Regions from separate parts of the Pseudomonas sp. RSB 5.4 genome, predicted to be linked through region 4. Evidence: predicted binding sites of a transcription regulator. Region 4 holds the regulator's gene; each other region holds the start of a gene.

Evidence for each region. Region 4 encodes FliA, which starts transcription of late flagellar genes. Its sites were predicted from a motif close to CTAAAGTTTNNNNNNNNNNNGCCGNTAA; they were not measured.
Region 1: a site for FliA is predicted at 2,421-2,448, ahead of V9L13_RS07780 (methyl-accepting chemotaxis protein). Genes of this name have one in related genera too.
Region 2: a site for FliA is predicted at 1,859-1,886, ahead of flgM (flagellar biosynthesis anti-sigma factor FlgM). Genes of this name have one in related genera too.
Region 3: a site for FliA is predicted at 2,184-2,211, ahead of V9L13_RS21445 (methyl-accepting chemotaxis protein). Genes of this name have one in related genera too.

The regions. Positions count from the first base shown of each region.
Region 1 covers NZ_CP146986.1:1,756,912-1,761,328, forward strand. Annotated here, with positions in the region: gene V9L13_RS07760 (LysR substrate-binding domain-containing protein) at 1-606, shown strand, start outside; gene V9L13_RS07765 (MmcQ/YjbR family DNA-binding protein) at 603-962, shown strand; gene V9L13_RS07770 (DUF1294 domain-containing protein) at 1,019-1,447, opposite strand; gene V9L13_RS07775 (undecaprenyl-diphosphate phosphatase) at 1,444-2,274, opposite strand; gene V9L13_RS07780 (methyl-accepting chemotaxis protein) at 2,576-4,210, shown strand; gene pnuC (nicotinamide riboside transporter PnuC) at 4,359-4,417, shown strand, end outside.
Region 2 covers NZ_CP146986.1:2,959,815-2,964,231, forward strand. Annotated here, with positions in the region: gene V9L13_RS13295 (chemotaxis protein CheV) at 1-918, opposite strand, end outside; gene flgA (flagellar basal body P-ring formation chaperone FlgA) at 1,001-1,762, shown strand; gene flgM (flagellar biosynthesis anti-sigma factor FlgM) at 1,922-2,248, shown strand; gene V9L13_RS13310 (flagellar protein FlgN) at 2,297-2,764, shown strand; gene V9L13_RS13315 (flagellar regulator YcgR PilZN domain-containing protein) at 2,857-3,603, shown strand; gene V9L13_RS13320 (MFS transporter) at 3,835-4,417, opposite strand, start outside.
Region 3 covers NZ_CP146986.1:4,719,622-4,724,038, reverse strand. Annotated here, with positions in the region: gene V9L13_RS21450 (SRPBCC family protein) at 1-41, shown strand, start outside; gene V9L13_RS21445 (methyl-accepting chemotaxis protein) at 188-2,068, opposite strand; gene V9L13_RS21440 (sigma-70 family RNA polymerase sigma factor) at 2,381-2,881, shown strand; gene V9L13_RS21435 (FecR family protein) at 2,881-3,882, shown strand; gene V9L13_RS21430 (TonB-dependent siderophore receptor) at 3,970-4,417, shown strand, end outside.
Region 4 covers NZ_CP146986.1:119,590-124,006, forward strand. Annotated here, with positions in the region: gene flhA (flagellar biosynthesis protein FlhA) at 1-499, shown strand, start outside; gene flhF (flagellar biosynthesis protein FlhF) at 511-1,851, shown strand; gene fleN (flagellar synthesis regulator FleN) at 1,965-2,795, shown strand; gene fliA (RNA polymerase sigma factor FliA) at 2,792-3,532, shown strand; gene V9L13_RS00535 (chemotaxis response regulator CheY) at 3,699-4,070, shown strand; gene V9L13_RS00540 (protein phosphatase CheZ) at 4,088-4,417, shown strand, end outside.

The DNA.
Region 1 (4,417 bases), 1.6 Mb from region 4:
CTGGCGCGGGAAATGTTGCCGTGGGTGATCAGCGAATTTCTCGGCAAATTCCCTCAAGTGCAACTGGAAGTGGTGCTGCTCAATCGTCGGGTGGATCTGGTCGCGGAAGGTTTCGACGTTGCGTTGCGTGTGCGCGAACTCGGTGATGAAGATCCGTTGCTGGTGACCCGGCGTCTGCGTCAGGCGCAAATGGTCGTGGTGGCCAGCCCGGCATTCGTCGAGGGCAAAACCATCGCCCACCCGCTGGATCTGAAGCATCTGCCGGTGCTTGGCGCACTGGAAGCCGATCGCATGGTCCATGTGCGCCTGCTCGACCAGCAAGGCAACAGCGTCGAGCTGAACATGGAGGCGCGACTGGGCATCGACGACTTCATCGTGCGCAAGGCCTGTGTACTCGCCGGCCAGGGCTTCACCCTGCTGCCAATGATGTATTGCGAAGCCGACCTCGAGAGCGGCGCGCTGGTGCAGCTGTTGCCCGAGTGGTCGTTGCCCGGCGGCTGGTTGCAGGCGGTGTATCCGCATCGGCGCGGCGTGATGCCGGCGGTGCGGGCGTGGATCGATCACCTGGTCGATTCGTTCAATGCGTGCGGGGAGCGTTTGTTATGAAACAGGGAAAGATGAACGAAGCGGACGTCGCCGCCTTCTGCCTGGCCTTGCCGGGCGCGCGGGAAGACTACAAATGGGGCGGCGTGCGGGTGTTTTCGATTGCTGGCAACAAGATGTTCGCCCTGCAAGGGCTGCGTGGAGACTCATTGGCGTTCAAGGTCGACAAGGATCTGTTTCTCGGCCATTGCGACCGCCCGGGCATTCATCCGGCGCCTTATCTGGCGCGGGCGCAGTGGATCATCATGCACCCGCCCTACCCGCTGGGTGCCGAGGAACTGCAGGGCTTGCTGCAGCGTTCGCATCAGTTGGTGGTGAGCAAGTTGCCGAAGAAAACCCAAATCGGATTGTTGCTTTAGCTTTTGACTTTGGTGGGAGCGGGCTTGCTCGCTCCCACAGGGTTTCTTGTGGTGATTCAGAACAATGAAAGCAGGTTCGAACCCAGAAACAACTGGTCGATCCAGAACACCTGATGCAACACCACAATCACCCAGAACAGGATCTGATACGACACCTTGCGCGTCTTGTGCCGAAACACCTGCTGAGCAATCAGCGCACCCGGCCAGCCACCCGCCAGCTCCACCGCGTGCAGTACGTTCTCCGGCGTTCGCCAGGCGTCGGCACGAGCCTTGCGCTTGTCAGCCCAATACAGAAAGAACGCCAGCACGCTGACGATCCCATAGGCGGCCAGCGGCACCAGCGAGATTCCGCGCAGCCACATCGACACCGAACCGAACAGCGGCAGTGCGCAAACGATCAGGAAAACGATCAGTTTCAACTTGAGGTTCTGAATGCCGCCACCGGATGGACGTCCTTCGGGGCGACGGGCGCGAGTATCACTCATGCCTTGGCCGCCGACCAGTCGACCCAGCCGAACTGCCAGGTCGCCAGAATCACCAGACCGAAAACGATCCGGTACCAGGCAAACGCTGCGTAACTGTGGCTGGCGATAAACTTGAGCAGACCGCGTACGGCAATCATGGCGAAGATGAACGCAGTGATGAAGCCGATGGCAAACACCGGGAAATCCGCCGGCACAAACAGGTGGCGATACTTGTAACCGGAGTAAACCGCCGCACCGACCATGGTCGGCATGGCCAGGAAGAACGAGAACTCGGTCGCGGTCTTGCGCGACAGGCCAAACAGCAGGCCACCGATGATCGTCGAGCCGGAACGCGAAGTGCCGGGAATCATCGCCAGACATTGCGCGAAACCGACTTTCAGCGCGTCCTTCCAGGTGATCTCGTCCACGGTTTCGGCGTGCACTTCATGCTGCCTGCGTTCGGCCCACAACATGATCACGCCACCCACCACCAGCGCAGTCGCAACAGTGATCGGGTTGAACAGGTATTGGTGAATCAAATCGGCAAAAATTACCCCCAACACCACTGCCGGCAGAAACGCGATCAGCAGATTGGCGGTGAAACGCCGCGCACTCGGCTGAGTCGGCAAGCCGATCACCACGTCGAGAATCTTGCGGCGAAACTCCCAGACCACCGCGAGGATCGCGCCGAGCTGAATAATGATGTTGAACGCCATGGCCCGTTCGCCGCCGAAGTCGAGCAAGTCGGCAACAATGATCTGGTGTCCGGTACTGGAAATGGGCAAAAACTCCGTCAGCCCCTCTACAACTCCAAGAATCAGCGCCTGCAAGGCGGTCCAAAGATCCATCAATCCCCCAAAAAGCGATGCACATGGCATGCCCCGATAATATTTTTACGTTCACTGCGCTCAGCGTAGCTGTATGTTGCTGTATCGATTCCGCGCGCACAGCATCCACACGGAACAGTCAAAATTCCGTGAAATATCAACCTGAATTCAGGTTTTCCCGCGCGGGGCCGAAATCCTAACAGACAAGCCTTAATAGTGCTGCGGCGTTATTCGACTTGGGTCGCGTATGCCCGATCACCCAAACGTGGTTGGATGCTGGCGTTGATTTATTACAAGAAAAAGAAATCGGAGTGACAGCGTTATGAACAGCTTGCGCAGTGTGTCGATCAGCCGACGCTTGTGGCTCATTTTGATTGTGGCCGTGGTCATGTTGTTGACCTTGGGCGTGTTGATGCTCAAGCAGATCCACGACGACCTGTATCACGCCAAGGCGCAGAAAACCCAGCATGTGGTGCAGACCGCCAGCGGCCTGCTGACCTACTACCACGACCTCGAAACTGCCGGTACCCTCACCCGCGACGCCGCACAGAAACAGGCGCTGACCGCCATTCGCGGTCTGCGCTACGACCAGAGCGATTACTTTTGGATCAACGACCTCACGCCTGTGATGGTCATGCACCCGACCAACCCCAAGCTCGAAGGCCAGAACCTCTCGGCGATCCGCGACCCGGACGGTTTCGCGGTGTTCAACGAAATGGTCGCAATCGCCAAAAGCAAAGGCGCCGGCATGGTCGATTACCGCTGGCCCAAGCCCGGCGCCAGCGAGCCGGTGGCGAAAACCTCTTACGTCAAGCTGTTCGAGCCATGGGGCTGGGTGCTCGGCTCCGGCGTTTACATCGACGATGTGCAGAGCGAGTTCCAGGGTCAGGTGATCAAGGCTTCGGTGATCGGTCTGGTGATCGCCGTGATCATGGCCCTGCTGGTGATTTTGATTGCCCGCAGCATCGTGCGTCCGCTGCAGGAAACCGTGAACGCCATGGCCAACATCGCCAGCGGTGAAAGCGACCTGACTCGCAGTCTCGACACCCACGGCCAGGACGAAGTGACGCAACTGGCTCATCACTTCAACGCCTTTACCGCCAAGTTGCGCCGGGTGATTGGCGATTTGCAGATCTCGGCCAGTGCGCTGGGCCAGTCCTCAAGTGAACTGGGCAACGATGCCACCCAGGCCCAGCAACGCAGCCAGCAGCAATCGCAGCAGATGGAACTGGTGGCGACCGCGATCAACGAAGTCACCTACGGCGTGCAGGACGTAGCGAAGAATGCCGAACATGCTGCCGCTGAAATGCGCGATGCCGAAGCCCAGGCACAACAGGGCCAGATCAACATCGACGGCAGTCTGCAACAGATCGATAAACTGTCGGGGACTATTGATCAGGCGGTCGAGGTGATTCGCACCCTGGCGGCGGAAAGCACGCAGATTGGCAGTGTGCTGGAGGTGATCCGATCGATTGCCGAGCAGACCAACCTGCTGGCACTCAACGCCGCCATCGAAGCGGCCCGCGCCGGCGAACAGGGCCGTGGCTTCGCGGTGGTGGCCGATGAAGTCCGGTTGTTGGCGCAGCGCACGCAAAAATCGACGGCGGAAATCCAGACCATGATCGAACGCCTGCAGAATCATTCCGAAGCGGCGGTGAAGGTCATTGGCGACAGCAGCAAGGCCTCGCAACTGACCATCGAACAGGCCGGCCTCGCCGGCGCCAGCCTCAACGCCATCGGCCAGGCGCTGCGCAATCTCAATGGCCTGAACGCCTCGATTGCCAGCGCCACACTGCAACAGGCGCATGTGGTCGAAGACATTAATCAGAACGTCACGCAGGCAGCGGGCCTGTCTCACAGCACCGCGTTGGCGGCGGAGCAGTCGAGCGCGGCGAGCGTGAAGCTTGGGCAATTGAGCGAGCAGTTGAACCAGCTTCTGCGGCAATTCCGCGTCTGACAGCGCTACCCTGTAGGAGTGAGCCTGCTCGCGATAGCGTCGTATCAGTCAACCAAGAGTGACTGAACCACCGCCATCGCGAGCAGGCTCACTCCTACAGTTTTTTGGGTACAATCCGCTCCCTCCTCAATTCCCCCAAGGAACCCCCATGTCCGGGCTTGAACTGTTTGCCGCCGCCCTCGGTGTGATCGCCGTCTGGCTGACGGT
Region 2 (4,417 bases), 2.8 Mb from region 4:
TGCTTTGATCCGGTCGACTACCCGGGATGCCAGGTCATCAGGACGGAATTTGGCCAGGAAGTCATCGGCACCGACTTTCTTGACCATCGCCTGATTGAATACCCCCGACAACGAAGTATGCAGGATGATATGAAGCTTTTGCATGCGCGGGTCGCTGCGGATCTCCGCCGTCAGGGTGTACCCGTCCATCTCCGGCATCTCGATGTCGGAAATCATCATCAGGAACTCTTCTTCCGGCTTCTTGCCCTCATCGACCAGCTTGCGCAGGTAATCCAGCGCCTGCTTGCCGTCGTTCAGCGCCACCACTTCGACACCGACCGTCTGCAGGCAACGCGTGACCTGCTTGCGCGCCACCGACGAGTCATCGACCGTCAATACCCGCAGCGACAACGCCTTGCTCTGGGTCTCGACATCGACCACACCGACCGAAATCGCCTCGGGGGTCGGCGCGACTTCCGCCAGCACCTTCTCGACGTCGATGATTTCGACTAACTGATTGTCGACTCGAGTCACAGCGGTCAGGTAATGATCGCGACCCGTGCCCTTGGGCGGCGGATGGATCTCTTCCCAGTTCATGTTGACGATGCGCTCCACCGAGCGGACCAGGAAACCCTGGGTCTTGGTGTTGTACTCCGTGATGATCACGAACGGATTTTTCTTGTCTTTCAACGCTCCGGAACCGGTCGCCATTGCCAGATCAAGGATCGGAATGGTCGCCCCCCGGATATTCGCCACCCCGCACACGACAGGACTGGACTTGGGCATCAACGTCAGGGACGGGCATTGCAGCACTTCCCGCACCTTGAACACGTTGATTCCGTAGAGCTGTTGACCGTCGAGACGGAACAACAACAGCTCCAGGCGATTCTGCCCTACCAGTTGCGTGCGCTGGTTCACCGAATCCATTACACCAGCCATGCCCAGACTCCTACACCAACGCCAAGTGTTGTTGCGACGCACATTCATTGCTAAACGGCACGGCGCTTGCTTTTTAACTCGTATGAACGCTCAAACGACATTTTTCCGACGCCTGACCTCCCGCACCCGCAAAGCGTTGTGCGCGACGTCTGCCGTCTGCTTGTTTTTCGCTGGCAGCCCTGCCGGTGCTGATACGGTTACCTTGCCTGACATGCTTATCGGCGTCACTCAGGGCTTTCTTGAGTTCACCGTAGAAGACTATCTGGCTACCAGTCAAACCGAAGGCCGCTACGAAATCGAGGTCAACCAGCTCGACCCACGTATGCGCATGCCTATGTGCGACAAGGAATTGACAGCGTCACTGGAGAGTCCGGCACGTCCGCTGGGCCGGGTCACGGTCAAGGTCCGTTGCGAGGGAAGCTCGCCCTGGACGGTGTTCGTGCCCGCTCAAGTCCGCCTGTTTCGCGAGATTGTCACCACCACCCGACCGCTCAAACGCGCCGGGATTATCGAGCCGCAGGACGTGACCTTGCGTGAACGCGACGTCAGCCAGATCAATCAGGGTTTCCTGACGTCGGTGGATGAAGCCATCGGGCAAAAATTAACCCGACCAACGGTCGCCGATCAGGTCATTACTCTGGTGCATCTGGAACAGGCTGAAGTGGTGCGCAAGGGCGATCAGGTGGTCATCATCGCCCGCAGCGGTACGCTCGCCGTACGCATGCCCGGCGAAGCCCTGGCCAACGGCGGTCTGAAGGAGCAGATCCGGGTGAAAAACCTGAACTCCAACCGGGTGATCAAGGCGCAGGTCATCGCGCCGGGCCAAGTGGAAGTGGCCATGTAAAACGCTCAAGCAGAAAACTGGCGCCGGCCTCGACGCTTCCCTAAACTGTGCCGAAGCAGGACACGCTTCGACGCATGCAGCTCATTGCAAATGAGCCTAAAGTTTTCCAGGGGATGGCCGAGAACATGGCAAGCGTCCAAATTCCCAGAGGTTTTTAACATGGTCATCGATTTCAGCCGTTTGAACAGCTCCTCGTCACTTACGGGCAGTACACGTACCAGCAACGCCAAGGAAACCGCCGATACCGGCACCTCCGCGCCGCTGAATACCCCGGCCGAAACGGCCAGTACCGTAAAAAGCGGGGAATCGGTACACCTCAGCAATGAGGCTCAACAGTTGCAGAAGGTCACTGACAAGCTGCGCGATCAGCCTGCCGTCGACAAAGCCCGAGTGGCCGAGTTGAAAGCAGCGATTGCCGATGGCAGCTATAAAGTCGACAGCAACCGTGTAGCCAGCAAACTGCTCAACTTCGAAGCCCAGCGCTAGGCTTTTGCCGGCGCCAGGCTTTTGGACGCTTAGAACCCAAGGCCAGCCATGCACGACACTAATTTATTGCAACTGATCACCGACGACTTTGCTCCAGCTCAACAATTGCTGGAGTTATTGCAAACCGAGTCCCTCGCCTTGCACGGTCGCGACATGCCCTTGCTCGAAGATATTCTGGCGCGCAAACAGGCATTGATCATTCTGCTTGAACAGCATGGCCGCAAGCGCAGCGAAATCCTCGCCAGCCTCAACCTGCCGCTCGATCGTCAGGGCCTGGAGCAACTGGCCAGCCAGTCGAGCATTGGCGATCAGTTGCTGTCCCAGAGCGACGTACTGACAGACCTGATTGCCCAGTGCCAGGCGGCCAATGTCAAAAACGGTCAGTCGATCCAGATTCAGCAGGCCACCACGGCCAATCAGCTGAAAATCCTCACCGGGGGCGAGCCACCAGCGTTGTATGACGCCACAGGCACTTTCGCCAAGCCCACCAAGCCGCGTACGCTCAGCCAGGCGTGAGCCATTCGATGTGCCTGCACTATCAACCCGCGAAACATGCTGGCAAAATGCTGGCTAGTCGTAGTCAAATTTTGTCTGGAGATTGAGAAAACGTGCCAAACGCCCTAAGCGCGGATGATACTCCGCAGCCACCAAAGGTGCTGACCACGCCCCTGGAAATCTCCAGCAACCTGCGCCAGCTGCAAGAAAGCCACGATCCGCTGATCATCACCTTTCACGAGCGCAGTCAGCGCTTCCAGAGCTACCTGATCAAGGTTGACCGGGAAACCGCGACGATTGCCCTGGACGAGATGATCCCGCGCGATGGCGAGCGTTTTCTGCTGGCCGGCGAACCGTTCAAGGTCGAAGGCTTTCACGAAGGCGTGCGCATCGCCTGGGAATGCAACGGCACGCTGAACATTGAAGAATCCGAAGGTGACCGCTTCTACACCGGCGAACTGCCGACCGAAGTGGTTTACCACCAGCGCCGCAACGCTTTTCGCGCGGCCCTGAAACTGACCGATCTGGTCAGCGTTGAACTCGGTGGCGAAAAGCTCAAGGCACCGCTCAACGGTAAACTGCTGGATATTTCCGCCACCGGTTGCAAGCTGCGCTTTGACGGCGACATCACCGATCGCCTGCAACTGGGCCAGGTTTATGACCGCATGATCGCCACCCCGCTGTTCGGCAATCAGCCGACTTCGGTCGAACTGCGTTATCTGCACTTCGAAGAAAAGCTCAACATCACCTTCGCCGGCCTGCGTTTCCACAACATCAGTGGTCAGGCGGCGCGCAACGTCGAGCGCTTCGTTTATCAACTGCAGCGTGAAGCACGCCGGTTCGATAAAGACGATCTGTGATTCGTACAGGCAAATAGAAAGGGCAGCCCCTCGCGGGACTGCCCTTTTTTATGCCAAAAATCTTTCTGCCAGCAACGGACACCTGTGGCGAGGGAGCTTGCTCCCGCTGGGGCGCGAAGCGCCCCCCCACCCTTTATCTGGCAAGCGGGGCCTGCTGCGCAGTCCAGCGGGAGCAAGCTCCCTCGCCACAGTTACAGTGTCTGCCTCTGAACAGCCTTACCCTCACCCGACTCAGGGTCTGGCCCCACTGATGTCCGGTGTCGGTTTATCACCCTCATCAGCCGAATCAGTTTCTGCCACAGCTTCAGGCTGAACCTCGGGTTCTGGCTCTGGCTCCGGCGTAACCGTGGTTTGCATCTGCTCCTGCACCACCTGCTCATCCACTCGCGGATCGAGCGCTGCCACCAGCGGCGAACTCGACATGCTGTCCGGCATCGCCACGTGATGCAGCGGTGCGTCGTCGACCTGATGCAGATTGGTCACGGCTTTCGGGCGAATGCGCCACACCAGCACCAGTGCAAAGAAGCTGAAGAACGCGTACAGACTCTGACTGCCGAACAGCTTCATCAGCACACCCGCCAGCAGCGGGCCGATACTCGCGCCGACACCGTAGGTCACCAGCAGCATCGCCGTCAGCGACACCCGGCGATCGCCCTCGACGTGGTCGTTGGAGAACGCCACCGCCAGCGGATACAGGCAGAACTGCACCAGCGAACAGAGGAAGCCAACCACAAACAGCACCTCCAGCGGCACTTGCGGCAGGATCGCCAACGGCAACGCTGCCACCGCCAGGAACCCGGCAAAGCAACGGATC
Region 3 (4,417 bases), 1.6 Mb from region 4:
CCGATGATGCGATGGGGAATGTGTTGAAGCTGTTTGTATAAGGCTTCAGTTCTGCGGTGATTGAGCTACCGCCTTCGCGAGCAAGCCCGCTCCCACATTTTGATTGCATTCCTTCTGTAGGAACGCGGTCAATTTGTGGGAGCGGGCTTGCTCGCGAAGAACGATAACGCGGTCTTCAATCTGCGGATCAGATCTTGAAGCTGTCCACCAGCTGCTTCAGGCGGTTGGCCTGCTGCGACAACGCATCACAATCCTTCAATGTTTCATTGAGGTTGGCCACGCTCTGCTGGTTCAGCAGGTTGATCTGGTTGACGTCGACGTTGAGGGTTTCCACCACGGCGGTCTGCTCTTCGGTTGCAGCGGCCACCGACTGGTTCATGCCATCGATTTCGCCGATGCGCTGGGTCACGCTGACCAGGCGCAGACCGGCCTGATTCGCCACTTCAACGCTCTCTTCGCTGGACGCCTGACTGGCGTTCATGGTGGTCACCGCTTCACGGGAACCGACCTGCAAGGAGGTGATCATCTTGTGAATCTCTTCCGCCGACTCCTGGGTGCGGTGGGCGAGGTTACGTACTTCGTCCGCCACCACCGCAAAACCGCGTCCGGCTTCACCGGCACGGGCCGCTTCGATGGCCGCGTTGAGCGCCAGCAGGTTGGTCTGCTGCGAGATGCCTTTGATCACATCGAGGATATGACCGATGTTGTCGGTGCTGGCGTTGAGTGTTTCGATCTGAGTGCACGACAGGCTGATCTTCTGCGACAGCTCGGTCATCGCCTGAATGGTCTGCTCGACCACCTGACGACCGTCATCGGCCTGCTCGCTGGCGCCGCTGGCGTGCTGCGATGCATCGGCGGCGTTGCGGGCGATTTCCTGAGTGGCGGCGCCCAACTGGTTGATCGCGGCGGCCACGCTGTTGGTGCGCGCGCTTTGTTCGTCGGAACCGATGATCGAGGCGTTGGACGAGGCCATCACGCGTTGCGACAGGTCGTGCACGTGACGAGTGGCCGAGGACACTTCGGAAATCGACGCGTGAATACGCTCGACGAACTGGTTGAACGAGCTGCCCAGTTCAGCGAACTCATCCTTGCCTTCCACGACCAGACGACGGGTCAAGTCACCTTCGCCCTGGGCGATGTCCCGCATCGCGCGGCCCATGGTGGTCAGTGGACGCATCAGGACGTTGATCAGCAGGCTCAGCAGCAGCGCAATCGCAGCGACCGCGACGAACATCGCGATCAGCGCCGAAGTACGGAACTGGCTGAGGGCGGCGTAGGCCTTGTCGCGATCGATCGACAGACCGATGTACCAATCGGCATTCGGCAAGTCGCTGACCGGAGTGAACGACAGAATGCGTTCCTGGCCGTTGAGCACCACGTTCTGGTTGCCCTTCTCGATGCGCACGCCGGAATTCGGGTAGATGTCCTTGAGGTTCTTCATCACCTGGTCTTTGTCCGGGCTGACGATCACTTGACCGTCACCGCTGACCAGGAATGCGTGGCCGAGGCCACCGAAGTCCACCGAGTTGATGATCTTTACCAGGGTTTCCAGGCTCAGGTCACCACCGACCACCCCCAGCAGCTCGCCATTCTTTTTCACCGGCATGGCGATGGTCACCACCAGACCACCGACCGCGGCCATGTACGGCGGGGTCAGCATGGTTTTGTCGGCAGCAACGGCTTGCTTGTACCAAGGGCGCTGACGCGGGTCGTAGCCGTCGGGCATCTTCGCGTCAGGGCGCTGGGTGAACACACCGTTGGCCTGACCGACGTAGGTGAACTGGAAGTTCGAGGTGAAGGCCGGTTGATCGACCAGCCCAGGGAAGTCGGCGTCCTTGCCCTGATGGGCAACGTTCTGCGCGAGGTTTTCCAGCACCAGAATTCGCCCGCTCATCCAGTTCTGCACGCTGCTGGCGGTCAGATCACCGGCCTGCTGTACAGACGACTGGAGGTTCTGGCGAATGGTGTTTCGCTGCAGATAGTCGTTGTAGAGGGTGAACAAAGCGAAAGCCAGGACCACGACGCCCGAGGCGGCCAACAGGATTTTATGGCTGAACTTGAGATTCATTTCATGGGACTTCTTATGCAAAAGTGGGGATGCGTTCCGGGATGCAACATTCCATGTACAGCGCAGGCAGCGTTCTGATGGCCGCTCTACTTTGGTGCACGCATGTCTCACCAGTCTGTCGGCACCATTCGCGGAAATCTTAGGGCTGCGTGGGAAATGGCCTGCATTTCTGTCAGATTCCCGCCGAACGGCGTGCCAGAGCGTTCGCCACGAAGTTTTTTTTGCTGGATCTCCGAGCAGAGGTTGCAAAATTCGCAACCCCTGATAAAAATGCGACTAATTATCATTTGTGACGTTCGGGCTGTCGCGTTCATGTCCTCACCTGAGTTTGCAGTGCAGGCGCTTTACAGGAGTCATCACGGCTGGCTCAACGCCTGGCTGCGGGCGCGGCTGGGCAATGCCGCGGATGCCGCAGATCTGGCCCAGGACACCTTCGTCCGCCTGTTGCAGCGCAGCGAACGCCTGGAACTCAAGGCGCCTCGCGCATTTTTACGCACCATCGCCCGTGGCCTGGTGATCGATCATTGGCGTCGTGAAGAAATCGAACGCGCCTATCTCGAAACCATCGCCCATTTGCCCGAAGCCGAAACCCCAAGCGCCGAAACCCGCGCGCTGGTAATCGAGTTGCTCGAGAGCATCGCGCGCATGCTTGAAGGCTTGCGGCCGAAAGTGCGTCAGGCGTTTCTGCTGGCGCAGTGTGAAGGTTTGACGCACAAGCAGATCGCCGAACAGCTGGGCTTGTCTCTGCGTTCGGTGGAGCGTTACGTCGCCGATGCGCTGTATCACTGCTACGTGTTGCGGTACGACAGCTGATGCCTGTGGATAACCTCTCGACCGGGCGACGCGCCGAACCGCCGCAACAGGTGGTCAAACAAGCCATTCACTGGCTGCTGCGGCTGCGCAACAACCATGGCAATGCGCGCCTGAGTCGCCAATGCGAAGCGTGGCGCGCCGAGCATCACGAGCATGAACTGGCGTGGCAGCGCGTGCAGTCGCTGCAGGCCGAACTGAGCCATAACCTGCGCGCCGTGCCCGGCGCACAGGTGGCGTTCAATACCCTGGAAAACAGTGCGCAGGGGCTGGGGCGGCGCCAGGCCTTGAAGCTGCTGTCCGGCGCGGTGCTGATGGGCTCCGCGGCGTGGCTGGCCAAGGACACCTCCGTGTGGCAGCAGTGGCGCGCTGATTACGCTACGGCGACCGGCGAGCGTCGCGGGTTCCAGTTGCCCGACGGCACGCGGATCGAGCTGAACACGGCCAGCGCAGTGGATCTGGACTACACCGCGCAGCAGCGGCTGATCAAACTCACCCGTGGCGAAATCATCGTCACTTGCGGGAGTAATGATGAAGGCGCGGCGTTCAGCCGGCCGCTTCGCGTGCAAAGTCGCCATGGCACTTATGAGCCGGCCAATGCCCGCTTCATCCTGCGCCAGGAAAACGATTGCACGCGACTGAGCGTCAGCTCCGGGCGCGTCGCCATCCACAACGGCGGAGCTTCGGTTGAGGCTTTCGCCGGGCAGACCTTTCTGATCGATCACCATCAGGTGCGCCCTGCACCTCCACTGGATATGGACGCGGGCGCCTGGGTCGATGGTTTGATCGTGACCCGCAACATGCGCCTGGGCGATTTCCTCAATGAAGTCGGACGTTATCGTCAGGGCTTCGTGACGTGCACGCCGCAGGTGGCTGATCTGCGCCTGTCCGGTGTGTTCCGCCTGGAGGACACCGACAAGCTGCTGGCAATCCTGCCGCAGACTTTGCCGGTGCAATTGCGCTATCGCACCCGTTGGTGGGTAACGCTTGAGGCTGTGGCCTGAAATTATTTTGGCGGGTTTTCGCGACAAGTCCGGCTTGGTCAGTAAGCACTTCAACTCAGCCTTTGCGACTGCCTACGGAAACCTACAATGACTGTCCGCCTCACCTGTAAGAACTCGCTGAACTTCACTGCCGAATCGGGCCTGCTGGGGCACGCCATTCGCGCTGCCCTGCTGTCCACCGTTCTGGGCGCCGGTGTGCTGCCAGGCCTGAGCCTCGCCGCCAATGCCAGTGAAGCGAGCAGTCATGGCTACAACATCACCGCCGGCCCGCTGGGCGAAGCGCTGAACCAGTTCGCGCGTCAGGCGGGCATCACCTTGTCGATGACCCCGCAGCAAACGCAGGGGCGGCAGTCTCCGGGCGTACAGGGCGAATATTCCACCGATCAGGCGTTGAGCCATTTGCTGGGCGGCTCGGGTCTGGAAGCGATCAGCCAAGACGGAAACAGCTACATCCTGCGTTCAATCAGCGAACCCGAGGCGCTGGCACTGCCAACCACCGACATCAAAGGTTTCGCCCTCGGTAACGCGCTGGGCA
Region 4 (4,417 bases):
GCAGTTGCTCAAAGTGCTGCAGGCGCTGCTGGCCGAACACGTGCCGGTGCGCGATATCCGCAGCATTGCCGAAGCCATCGCCAACAACGCCGCCAAGAGTCAAGATACCGCCGCTTTGGTGGCCGCCGTACGCGTCGGGGTATCCCGCGCCATCGTCCAAAGCATTGTAGGCACTGACTCCGAGCTGCCTGTGATCACCTTGGAACCAAGGTTGGAACAAATATTGCTCAATAGTCTGCAGAAGGCAGGACAAGGCTCTGAAGAGGGCGTTCTGCTGGAGCCAAGCATGGCCGAGAAGCTGCAGCGTTCGCTCATCGAAGCGGCGCAGCGCCAGGAAATGCAAGGTCAACCGGTGATCCTGTTGGTAGCAGGCCCGATACGCGCGATGCTCTCGCGTTTCGGCCGCCTCGCAGTCCCAGGGCTGCACGTGCTGGCCTACCAGGAAATTCCGGACAACAAGCAAGTGACCATCGTTGCGACAGTAGGGCCCAACGGCTGAGGTAGTGGTTTATGCAAGTTAAGCGTTTTTTCGCCGCCGATATGCGTCAGGCCATGAAGCTGGTTCGTGATGAGCTGGGCGCTGATGCCGCCATCATTGGCAACCGCCGCATTGCCGGCGGCGTCGAGCTGACGGCGGCGCTGGATTACAAATTGTCTGCGCTGGCACCACGGGTTCCGAACATGGAACTCGAGGACGAGCTGCGCAAGACCCAGTCGCGCATCGTTACCGCCCAGGCCGAACTGAGCCTGCGTGGCGAAGCCGACGGCAACACCAATCGCCAGTTGTTCGCCGGGCTGCCGTTGACGGCCGGCCTGCCGCTGACCGCTGCCGAGCCGTTGAGCGAACCGACTTACGCCGCCCCGGCGCGTCCGGCGCCAGCGCCTGCCCAGTCGTCCGCCGGCATCGATCCGCGTGCGCTGGATTCGATGCGTTTCGAATTGAACAGTTTGCGTGAGCTGATGGAAGTGCAGCTCGGCACCCTGGCCTGGAATCAGCTGCAAGGCAGCCGTCCGGCACAAGCCAATCTGTATCGCCGTCTGCAACGTATCGGTCTGTCCGGACCGTTGTCGCGCGACCTGTTGGCGATGATCACCGACATCGAAGAACCGCGTCAGGCCTGGCGCATGCTGCTCGCGCACCTGGCGCGAATGATTGCCGTGCCAGAAGTCGAGCCGCTGGAAGAGGGCGGGGTGATTGCCATGGTCGGCCCGGCCGGCATGGGCAAGACCACCACCCTGGCCAAACTCGCGGCGCGCTACGTGCTCAAGTACGGCGCGCAGAATGTTGCGCTGGTCAGCATGGACAGCTTCCGCATCGGCGCCCAGGAACAACTCAAGACCCTGGGGCGGATTCTCAATGTGCCGGTTACGCACGTCGATCCGGGCCAGTCGCTGGTGCAGGCACTCGACCCGCTGCTGCGCAAACGCGTGGTGCTGATCGATACCGCCGGCCTGCAGGCCAGCGATCCGGCACTGCGCATGCAGCTGGAAAGTCTGGCCGGGCGTGGCATCCGTTCAAAAAATTATCTGGTGCTGGCAACCACCAGCCAGAAACAGGTTCTAACCGCCGCTTATCACAGTTACAAGCGTTGCGGGCTTGCCGGCTGCATCCTGACTAAACTGGATGAGACGGCCAGCCTTGGCGAAGTGTTGAGCCTGGCGATCAGTCATGAACTGCCGGTCGCCTACCTGACCGACGGCCCACGGATTCCGGATGATCTGCATCTGCCGCGCCGTCATCAATTGGTCAGCCGCGCCGTCAGCGTGCAAATGCAGGAAGAACCCAGCGAAGAAGCCATGGCTGACATGTTCGCTGATATCTACCACAGCCCGACCAAGCAGGTTGGCTGAGGTAATGAACAGTTTTTGTACCTACATCGATGGTCTGCCATGCATTGTTCCGGTTGAGAACGCGCAGCCAGTAATGTGGCCTCCGTCTATGCAAGACAAGGTAAAGAAATAACATGGGCAGCATGCATCCCGTACAGGTGATCGCGGTGACCGGCGGCAAAGGTGGCGTCGGCAAGACTAACGTGTCAGTGAACTTGTCTCTGGCGCTGGCAGAGCTTGGCCGTCGGGTCATGCTGCTGGACGCCGATCTGGGGCTGGCGAACGTCGACGTTCTGCTGGGACTGACCCCCAAACGCACTTTGGCCGATGTCATCGAAGGCCGCTGTGAGCTGCGCGACGTGCTGTTGCAGGGCCCCGGCGGGATCCGCATCGTGCCGGCCGCTTCCGGCACCCAGAGCATGGTGCACCTGAGCCCGGCACAACACGCCGGTCTGATTCAGGCCTTCAGCGACATCGGCGACAACCTCGATGTGCTGGTGATCGACACCGCTGCAGGTATTGGTGACTCGGTAGTCAGTTTTGTCCGCGCCGCGCAGGAAGTGTTGCTGGTGGTCTGCGACGAGCCGACCTCGATCACCGACGCCTACGCGCTGATCAAACTGCTCAACCGCGACTACGGCATGAACCGCTTCCGCGTGCTGGCCAACATGGCGCAGAGCCCGCAGGAAGGGCGCAACCTGTTCGCCAAGTTGACCAAGGTCACGGATCGCTTCCTCGACGTCGCCTTACAATACGTCGGCGCGGTGCCGTACGACGAAAGCGTGCGCAAGGCAGTGCAGAAGCAGCGAGCGGTCTATGAAGCCTTTCCGCGTTCCAAGTGCGCGCTGGCGTTCAAGGCGATCGCGCAGAAGGTCGATACCTGGCCGCTGCCTGCCAACCCGCGTGGCCACCTGGAGTTTTTCGTCGAGCGCCTCGTGCAGCAAACGGCAGGGCCTGTGCTATGACCGCCAGCGGTATGAACTACTACAAGAAGTCGGCACGTGACGCGCAGTACGAGTTGATCGAGCGTTACGCGCCACTGGTCAAGCGCATTGCCTATCACCTGCTGGCGCGCTTGCCGGCGAGTGTGCAGGTTGAAGACCTGATTCAGGCCGGGATGATCGGCCTGCTCGAAGTCTCGACCAAATACGACGCCAGCAAAGGCGCCAGTTTCGAAACGTACGCGGGCATCCGGATCCGCGGCGCGATGCTCGACGAAGTACGCAAAGGGGATTGGGCACCGCGCTCGGTTCACCGCAACACCCGTATGGTCAGTGACGCAATTCGGGCAATTGAAGCTAAAACCGGCCGTGACGCTAAAGATCACGAGGTTGCGGCCGAACTCCAATTGAGTCTCGACGATTACTACGGGATTTTGAATGACACCCTGGGCAGCCGGCTGTTCAGTTTCGACGACCTGTTGCAGGACGGCGAACACGAAGGGCTGCACGAGGATGGCGCCAGTGCTCATCTTGAGCCGTCACGCGATCTGGAAGATGAACGCTTCCAGGCGGCGCTGGCGGACGCGATTGCCAATTTGCCGGAGCGTGAGCGACTGGTGTTGGCGCTGTACTACGACGAAGAGCTGAACCTCAAGGAGATCGGTGAAGTCCTTGGCGTCAGTGAATCGCGGGTCAGCCAGTTACACAGCCAGTGCGCGGCCCGTTTGCGGGGGCGTTTGGGGGAGTGGCGAGCGCGCTGAAGGCAGTGTGGGGACACTGCGAACGAGGCTGGTGCGGTGATGAACGGCACCGGTCTTGCTCTGTTGTGCTCCAGACAGTCTTCGAGTGCTGCGCCGATTGATTGAAGTGGCGCGTCCAGGTGCTGGGCGCGTTTAAGACTGCTTGGAGGTCGAATTGAACAAAGACATGAAAATCCTCATCGTTGATGACTTCTCAACGATGCGGCGGATCATCAAGAACCTGCTGCGGGATCTTGGGTTCACCAACACCGTCGAGGCCGACGATGGCACTACCGCCATTCCGGTGCTCAACAGCGGCAGCATCGACTTTCTGGTAACGGACTGGAACATGCCGGGCATGACCGGTATCGACTTGCTGCGCCACGTGCGTGCCGATGAAAAACTCAAGCATCTGCCGGTGCTGATGGTGACCGCTGAAGCCAAGCGCGAGCAGATCATCGAGGCCGCTCAGGCCGGTGTGAACGGCTACGTGGTCAAACCTTTCACGGCTCAGGCGTTGAAAGACAAAATCGAGAAGATTTTCGAACGCATCGGCTGATGACGCGCGGGGGAGCTATGGAGCATAACGAATCTTCACAGGGCGATTTCGAGTCGACCCTGAAAAAACACGCGGTCGAACTGGTCGAGAGCCTTGAAAAAGGCAGGTTCGGCGACGCTGTGCAACTGATCCATGAGCTCAATCAGACCCGTGACCGCGGCCTGTATCAGGAAGTGGGCAAGCTCACACGCGAACTGCACAGTGCGATCGTCAATTTCCAGATCGATCCGCACATGCCGCAGGCCGAGGAAGTGTCGCAAATCACCGACGCCACCGAACGCCTGGGCTATGTGGTCAAGCTGACCGAAGCCGCGGCCAACCGCACCATGGATCTGGTGGAAAGCGCC